2 regions of the Paenibacillus woosongensis genome follow, and region 1 is predicted to be linked to the other one. Evidence: riboswitches for the same ligand, from Rfam matches in the RefSeq annotation. Region 1 holds a riboswitch; the other holds the start of a gene.
What was found. Region 1 has a riboswitch for cobalamin ahead of QNH46_RS03360 (anaerobic ribonucleoside triphosphate reductase). Riboswitches for the same ligand answer to the same signal wherever they lie in the genome.
Positions count from the first base shown of each region.

Region 2: another riboswitch for cobalamin. It lies ahead of QNH46_RS23225 (S-layer homology domain-containing protein); the one in region 1 lies ahead of QNH46_RS03360 (anaerobic ribonucleoside triphosphate reductase).

Region 1 is NZ_CP126084.1:771,632-776,182, reverse strand. Features, by position in the region: gene QNH46_RS03370 (MTH1187 family thiamine-binding protein) at 1-294, opposite strand, end outside; gene QNH46_RS03365 (hypothetical protein) at 509-880, opposite strand; cobalamin riboswitch at 1,244-1,479, shown strand; gene QNH46_RS03360 (anaerobic ribonucleoside triphosphate reductase) at 1,672-3,648, shown strand; gene nrdG (anaerobic ribonucleoside-triphosphate reductase activating protein) at 3,645-4,163, shown strand; gene QNH46_RS03350 (ribonucleoside-diphosphate reductase subunit alpha) at 4,418-4,551, shown strand, end outside.
Region 2 is NZ_CP126084.1:5,049,357-5,053,907, reverse strand. Features, by position in the region: gene QNH46_RS23235 (diguanylate cyclase domain-containing protein) at 1-510, shown strand, start outside; gene QNH46_RS23230 (glycosyltransferase family 2 protein) at 699-1,994, shown strand; cobalamin riboswitch at 2,148-2,345, shown strand; gene QNH46_RS23225 (S-layer homology domain-containing protein) at 2,520-4,551, shown strand, end outside.

The DNA of each region.
Region 1 (4,551 bases):
CTTCGCCTGCACCGAACGCAGCTTCTGCTCAGAGGAGCTCTCTTTGTCGCGCCGGTCATCGATTTTGATCGAAGTGGACACCCGCTGGGCACCGGATTGGAACGGCGACTCATGAATCGCGCGAATCGCAGCGAATACGCTATCCAGCGGCCCTTCGATAATTGTGCTCATCGAGGTGAGCGTATATTGGATGCCCTCCTGCTTCTCCAATACCCGCTGCAGCTCGGCTACGTACGGGCTTAAGCTGGTCGACCCCGTCCCGATAGGGATCACCGTTACCTCTGCAATCGTCATACTGCTCTCTCCTTCTTATAATGAAGTTCCATACTTTTTGAATAACATTCATACTGCCTCTTATTGTAACAATTTCCACCCCTTCATTTCAAATAAACTCGGCACGCCCTTATACCCAGTACCGTATCATGATCTGCATGGAGGAATGAAGTACAGGCCTCTCCCGCACCTGGAAGAGGCCCTGCACCTTGCCTTTAAAGTGATCTTCGCCCGCTTACGCCATTTCCCCGAGCTCCCGCAAATCCCCACTGTTCTCTTCGGAGACAGCCAGCTCCTTCTCCAACAGCGCCTTGATCACATTCGCTGACTTCACCTTCGCATGCAGGCATGGCAAAATTTCAATCTGATACGCCCCGATGCCGGGAAACACCTTCATCCCCTCGGCCAAGTAGTAGCCTTGCTCATAGGGATAATGCCGGTCCAGCACTTCATAAATATCCTCATACCGCCAGGTGTTGAAATGCTCCGTCATGGCGACGGCATCCAGCCCGTTCTTTCCCGCCTCGGCCATCATTTCCTTGAAATAAGCGTGGCTGAAGACTGTTTTCTTGGCAAGCTTGACATGGGTATGCAAATCTATTCTCATCGGATTCTCCTTCGTATTTGATAATAAACTATCCACATAATTCATTTATATGGAGATTTGAGCTGCAAGAACATGAAGCAGTACGACGTACAATCCTGATCGTTGCCGCCGGGATGAGAAACCAGGAGCAGCAGCTGCGCAAATTAGAGCAGCTGAACCAGCTGCGCAAATTAGAGCAGCTGAACCAGCTGCGCAAAAAATACGATCATGAACTGCCGCGATAAATGTTCACAATTTCTCTTCATCTCCCACTCGCCGCATCAGGGTTGCTTTCACCTGTTTTTTCATGATTTTTCATCCTTCAGCTAGTGAAGATGACTGTTTACAAACACTACATATTGGGGTAATGTAAGTTGCAGACAACCAAATATAGTGGAATCGGGTGATCCAGCCCTCTATTTCTCGGCTGGGGCTTAAAAGGGAAGTGCGGTGCAATTCCGCTGCGGTCCCGCCACTGTGACCGGGTGCATGCAAGAGCTTACCAAGGCTCCTTGCAGCGCTTCACTGATAGAATGCCACTGCAGATATTAACCAACTGCGGGAAGGCGTCAGTGAAGAAGTCCGGAAGCCAGGAGACCTGCCCGCTTCTGTAATTTGACACCAAATACCAGATGAACCTGCGAGGAACAGGTAGGTGTCCGCTTGCAGCTTACATACGCATTCATCCTGCATTTCATAGGATGATCCAGGCATTTCTTCAAACACGCATTCGGGCATTTCCAACCTTGCATGATCGGAAATGCCTTTTTATATGGTTGTAATGTGTAGTTTTTCGGGAGGGAAACTTTGTTATGGCGATGATGAACCCGGTTTATACAAGCCGCCAAGACATGCTGGATGAAGTGATTACATTAGGAGAAGAGATCGTTGCAAGCAGCAATCTTGAGGTGCTGCGGGAGAACGCCAACTTGAACGGCGAAAGCTTCTCTGGCAAAATGAGCAAATTCGGCAGCGAGTACGCGAAATGGTATGCGAACCATTTTGTCATGCCAAAGCCGCTCGTTCAGGCCATTCAAGACAATATCGTCTATGTGCACGATCTGGATCAATACGCGATCGGAACGACGAACTGCATCTTCATTCCGTTCGACAAGCTGCTGCGCGAAGGGTTCAACACCGGCAACGGCAGCGTAAGGCCGCCGAATTCGATCATGACGGCGATGGCGCTTGTGGCGATCATTTTTCAGTCCCAGCAAAATGCGCAATACGGCGGCGTATCCGCCAATAAGCTGGACCACGACCTGGCGCCTTACGTAACCAAATCCTTCGTCAAATATTTCCGCAAAGGATTGGACTACTTCGAAGAAGGAGACAGCGCAGCGGACTACGGCTTGATCACAATGGCTCGCTCTGATCTGCAGGTGCAGTATCCAAGGGCCTTCAAATATGCGGTTAAAGAGACCGAAAGCGAAACACTGCAGGCCGCCGAGAGCCTCATTCATAATCTCAATACGATGTCGAGCCGGGCGGGTGGACAAATTCCTTTTACGAGCATCAACTACGGCACATGCACGTCGATAGAAGGGCAGCTCGTCATCAGTTCACTGCTTGCCGCAACGATGCGCGGACTTGGCAGCGGCGAAACGCCGATTTTTCCGATTCAGATTTTTAAATGCAAGCAGGGCGTGAACCAGCAGCCGGGCGAACCCAATTACGAACTGTTCCTGAAAGCAGCGGAATGCTCGGCCAAACGGCTGTATCCGAATTTCGCCAATCTGGACGCCCCGCTCAATCTGATGTATTACGATCCGGCGAACCCGGATACCGAATTTGCCACGATGGGCTGCCGCACGCGGGTGCTGAGCGACCGCTTCGGCCGCAACCATCTGTCCGGCAAAGGAAATTTGTCCTTCAACACCCTGAACCTGGTCAAGTTGGGCCTGGAGCATGGCATAGCGTTAGGACTGCGGCAGACCGCAGATGAGCAAGGCTTCTACCGGGAACTGGAGCATTATATGGATATCGCGCTGGACGGACTGCTGCACCGCTTCCGGATTCAATCGTCCCAGAAAGCCAAGGCTTCCGACTTCATGATGCGCGAAGGTGTATGGGAGGGCGGCGAGCATCTGAACCCCGAGGATACGGTGGGAGAGCTGCTCAAGCACGGCAGCCTGTCGATCGGCTTCATCGGGCTCGCAGAATGCATGAAAGCCATGTATGGTAAACATCACGGCGAAGATACCGATGTATATAGGAAGGCCTATAATTTGATCGCCTTCATGCGCGACTATTGCGACCGTCAGAGCGAAAGACACAACCTGAACATTACCCTGTTCGCCACTCCGGCGGAAGGGCTGTCGGGGAAATTCACCAAACGGGACCGCGCTGACTACGGGGAAATTCCTGGCGTCGTTGACCGGGAATATTACACGAACTCTTTTCACATACCGGTATACTACCACATCAGCGCAGCTAAAAAAATCGAGCTGGAAGCACCGTTCCACGGACTGTGCAATGCGGGAGCCATCTCCTACATTGAGCTGAACGGCAACGCCCGCAGCAATCCGGCCGCATTCCTGCGCATCATTCAGTACGCGCTGTCGCAGCAGGTAAGCTATTTCAGCATCAACCATCCGATCGACCGCTGCTCGGGCTGCGGCTACGAAGGAATCATTGGCGCATCCTGCCCATCCTGCAACGCTAGCGAGCAGGACGTCCATATCCGCCGGCTGCGCCGCGTAACCGGATATTTGACCGGGGATTTCCAGACCCGCTTCAACGCTGCCAAACAGGCCGAGGTTCGTGATCGCCTCAAGCATTCGACATGAATATTTGCGGCTATTACCCGGAATCTATAAATGAAGGCGAGGGATTGCGGGCAGCGCTCTTTATAAGCGGCTGTCGCCATCATTGCAAAGGCTGCTTCAGTCCGGCCACCTGGAATTTCCATTACGGCGAGCCGTTTACTCCCGAACGGGAACAGGAAATCATTCGGGACATCGCCGGCAACCCGCTGCTTAGCGGAGTGTCGATTCTTGGCGGAGACCCCTTTTTCTCGGCAGCAGAGGTCAGCGCATTTCTCGATCGTCTGCGCGAGGCGGCAGGCGCTATATCCGCCTGGATTTACAGCGGTTATACGTTCGAGGAATTAACCAGAGACGCAAAGTCCCCGGAATACGGACTTCTAAGCCGCTGCCAAGTGTTAGTAGACGGACGCTACGTTGATGAGCTACGGGACCCCTCCCTGCTCTATCGCGGCAGCTCCAATCAGAGGCTGATTGACATTCCTGCAAGCCTGGCCCAGCACGGCATTGTCGAATGGCGTCCAACTTTCTCTTTCTAGCTGACTGCCTTTCTAGTATAATTATGATTTGTGTTCACTTTATTGACGTCACCGGCGCCCAGTCATATTGTGGTTGTTCAAAGCTCTTCTAGGGATCGCTTGAGTATAGCTGCAGATCTTTGGAGACCGCATATGCAGCGCCACTTTTTTTTGACGAATACTTGCAATTTAAGAATTAAAGATTTGAACATCCAAGATTCGACAATGAATTGGAAGATAGAATAACCCATTTCAAGAAAGCGAGGAATTTTCATATGCCTTCACTCGTAACGAAACCCAACAACCGCCAGCTTGCGTTCGACAATGACCGTCTCGGCATTTACGCCGATCGTATTCTGGATGGATTATATACACTGAGCAAGGAGCGCCTGCTGCGTGGCGTTACCGC
Region 2 (4,551 bases), 1.0 Mb from region 1:
CTGGAGCAGCGTACACCGCAGGTTGATCTCGATACGGCACTCGGCAACAAAGAGGCGCTGGCCGAAATTGTCGTCAAGCAGTCTAATTTGGCCAACAGGTACTCAGAACGCTACAGCTTCTGCATGGCGATGTTCAAAATCGATTTTCTACCGCTGGTGCAGGAATTGCTAGGTTCGCAGCGTTATGCCCTGCTTCTGCAGGAGCTATCGAGCATTATTCAGACTCAGATCCGTTATGAGGATTATAAATTTTCCCTGGAGCAGGGCAGGTTTATCATTCTGTGCCCGATGACCAACCATGACTTCCTGCAGGCGTTGGCGGATCGGATCAAGCTGGCCCTGATGGATATTCATTTCCTGGATAGAAATGGGCGCCCCCTTAAGCTCGTCATTCGCGCGGGAACGATCGTATTCCAGAAGGAGCAGTTCAGCAAGTATAAGGATATCGACGCAATTATCGCTGCACTGGAGAGATATTCCGAAACGGATTTGATAGGGGAGTACATTTAATTGCTAGAGGGATTGCCCTGGATTCGGGAGGGAGGTGCCGGATTTGCTTATGGCGTCGTACGTCGACTGGTTCATTCCATTATGTATTGGAGTCAGCTTCATATTTGCGGTGACTGTTGTCATTTTAACGGTTGCTACCCTTGTATTTCGGAACAGAGTAAATAAAAAATATGATCGGGGGAAATTCAGTGGCTGATGTATTGTTGATACTGTGCATGGTTAGCATCTGGATTGCCGTATTTCAATCGATCATCATCATGACCGGAGCCATTCGCTTTGTATGGCGGCAGAGTATAACGCCGTTGACAATGCCTGCCGATATGGAAGGCTTCCCCACGGTGACCGTGATCGTTCCAGCCCACAACGAAGAGCTTGTCATCACGGCTACGGCGAGGCATGTTCTCCATCTGAACTATCCCGAGCACAAAATTCAGTTTATCGTCGTGGCGGATAACTGCACGGATAATACAGCAGGGCGGCTAAAGGCGCTTAAGGCTCAGCCCATGTACCAGCATCGGGACTTCTTCATCATGGAGCGTAAAGGAACGGGCGGCAAATCAGGCGCCTTGAACGATGCATTGGAGCATGCCACCGGGGAGTGGATTTGCATTTTTGACGCGGACGCTGCGCCGGAGAAAAATTCGCTGCTCTTTCTCGTGCAGAAGGCGATGGAGGAGCCGGAATTGTACGGGGCGGTGTTTGGACGCAACAAGGCCCGGAACCGGGGGCAGAACTTCTTATCCAGGTGCATTAATTTGGAGCTGGTGACGATGCAGCGGGTGCTCCATACCGGCATGTGGGAGCTGTTCAAGCTGGGGACGATACCGGGCACGAACTTTATTATCAAAACGTCGCTGATCAAAGAAATCGGCGGTTGGGACGAGCAGGCGCTGACCGAGGATACGGCCATTTCGTTTGAAATTCTCTCCAGGGGCCAGCTTATTGCGCTGGCCCCGCAGGCCGAGGCTTACCAGCAGGAGCCGGAGCAGCTATCCGTATATATGAAGCAGCGCGAACGATGGGCCAAAGGGAACTACCAGGTCGTACTGGACAATTTTCACCACTTGTTCAAGCCTTCGAGCTGGCGCATCAAGCTGCATGTCCTTTATTATATGGCCAGCTATTTCTGGTTTCTGGTCACGATCGTGATTTCCGACCTGATCATTGTCGTCAACATCGCTTACTGGCTCATCGCTTTATTTAAACCGGAGGTGCTGTCTCCCTTTCAGTTTGAAGGCGATGTGTACATTTATCTGATCTTCGCCTGGGCGCTGATGTATTACTTGTACGTACTGCAGATCAACCTTGCCCTGGCTTCCGATATCGGGCAGAGCAACGTCCGGAACTTCGTACTGTCCTGTATTACGTATTTTACTTACGCACAGCTATTCCTTGTCATTTCACTCCGTGCCTCTTATAACATGATCATGGACAAAATCATGCATCGGGAAAGCAAGTGGTATAAGACGCAGCGGTTTGATTAGGCCGGGGAAGGCTAACGGGTTATTTGAAGAAAGCGGCCGGGCCAGAACAATTCTAGCGATGATTGGCCCAATTACCGTTATCGCGATAGCAATGCAGAAAAACCTTTGTCTAAACCCGTGAAATCTGATACAATAACCCGGAATCAAATCAATTTTATATTCTACTTATACGGTGCTGCCCATAATGTATTATGACGCAGCTTAATAGGGAAGTTCGATGAAAATTCGACGCGGTCCCGCCACTGTAACGCGGAGCTGACTATCATAAAACCACTGTTGATCATCAACGGGAAGGGGATAGTTGAAGCGATGATGCGAAGCCAGGAGACCTGCCGTGTAAGGGCTCTGTAATTTCTCACGAGGATGAGATGGAGATGTTTATTCGTGCTGCTGCCGTCGTGTTTAGTCATTGGAGCGGCCGAGTGTGTATAGTGCTACACGGACAAATCTTCGGAAACATCTTTCTCTATGGGAAAGGTGTTTTTTTTGTTGTCCACAAAAAAGGATGGTAAAGGAGAGCGGACGTTGAACAGTTGGAAGAATTGGATGAAGAGAAGCTTGCCTCTATGGATGAGCTTCATGCTGCTGTTGTCTCTAGTGAATCCTCAGCTCGCCAAGGCGGCGGGAGGAACCAGCAACACGCAGCTGAGCAGTATGATTGCGAGCACTGTGGATTACTATGCCAAGCAGTATAGTGATGCCGGCTCGACGAAACGAATCGAGTCCTGGTGGGAGCTGGTAGCTTTATGGGGCGCAGGAGAAGATTTGCAGGATGGAAGCTGGAGATTGCCTTCCTGGGAGACGACGGCGCCTAATTTAGCGGCCAATAACGGGGGAACCGAGCATATCAGATACATATTCGGGCTGCTGGCTATGGGGAAAGATCCGGCGCATGCTTGGGAGACCGATCGAAATTTATGGGCTGAGCTTGCAGCACAGCAGAATCCTGCTACAGGGGCGATCGGCGGCGTTAACAAGCATATTTGGGCTATGCTTGCTATGGATGCCGGGGTCAAACTCGGCGCGGACGTAGGCACATGGGATGCGGCGGCGGCGAAGAAAGCTTTGGACTATTTGCTATCTTGCCAATATGCGGATGGCGGATTCGGTTTAACACCGACTGGGTCGTCCGGCGATACGGACATGACCGGTATGGCGTTGCTGGCGCTTGGCAAATACCAGGGGCAGAGCGCGGTGGACAGCGCTATTCAGCGCGCAAAGGAGCTGTTGAAGCAGCGGCAGCTCGATCATGGCGGGTTTAACTCACCCGGGACATGGGGATCCGGAGACAATTCGAATAGTCTGTCGACTACAGTGTCCGGACTGGTGGCTGTAGGCGACGATGCATTATCCTCCGAGTGGATCAAGAACGGCCATTCGGTATTGGATGCCTATGCGCTGTTCCAGTTGGCTGACGGCTCCTTCAAATGGAAAGCTGCCGACACGAGAATGAACAGCATGTCTACGGAGCAGGCGCTTATTGCACTGCTCGACATCCAGCATGGGCAGTCGACCTGGTATCGTATCGCTGAAACGACGCCGGTTCAGCCGGGTATATCAGCACAGCTGCAAGTGACCGGAATGGACGGCGAGCTGTATGCGCCTCAGACTGTCACGGTAGCCTCGAACGGCGGAGAAATTACAGCGCTTGATGTGATGAAGCAGGGTCTTGATACCGCTGTGCCGCCGATCAGTTACAGCATTACGGGCAGCGGCAGCAATGCTTACGTCACGGCGATTGGCGGACAGGCCGCCGGAACTTTGGGCGGCTGGGACGGCTGGATGTACAACGTCAATGGTGTTGCTCCTTTAGTCGGAGCGGGCGATTATGTTATTCAGCCCGGCGATCAGGTACATTTCTATTACAGCCGCTGGGCGAGCATAACGCCAGCAGCATCTGAAATCAGTCATGGAGCCTTGAACCCGGCGATTGAAATCAAGCTGGTAGGAGATACATTTACGCCGGCTGCAGAGCAGGCAAATCACTGGCTTATTGACACTGGTACGACAGGGCTGCAGGTTGCGGGCGTAACCCTGCTCAATAACCAGCTGGCTAACATTGCCCTTACAGGCCAAGCAGCCGAAGGCACAATATCCGTGCAGGCATTGGCAGATGCCTTGGCCGGGCAAAGCGACAGCGAGGCAGTGAACGTAGTTGTTCCGGCTTCCTCCGGGCCGGTTCACGAACGGATCATTTCAATTCCAGATGGTGAGACTCATTTTGAGAACGGGTCATATGGAGATCCGTTGACAGAAGACAGGGTCATCCTAGAGTTTACTAAAGCGCAATTGCCGCAGGTCACTTCAGTTACAGACAGTACGTATTTTGATATTGCACCAAATACTGAGGTCATTACATCAGGCTGGAATCGCCAGATTCAACTGCCGAGCAAGCTGAGCTCCACGGATAACTCGTTGATTAATAAGGTAAACGCCGTATTGTCTTTAACGAACGAGGAACTTACTCAGATTGCGATTCGCGTGAAGATCGGCGGCAGTGATCGGATTGATTTCAGCCGTCATGTAACGTTGAAGCTGATTGGGCAGGGCAGCAGGC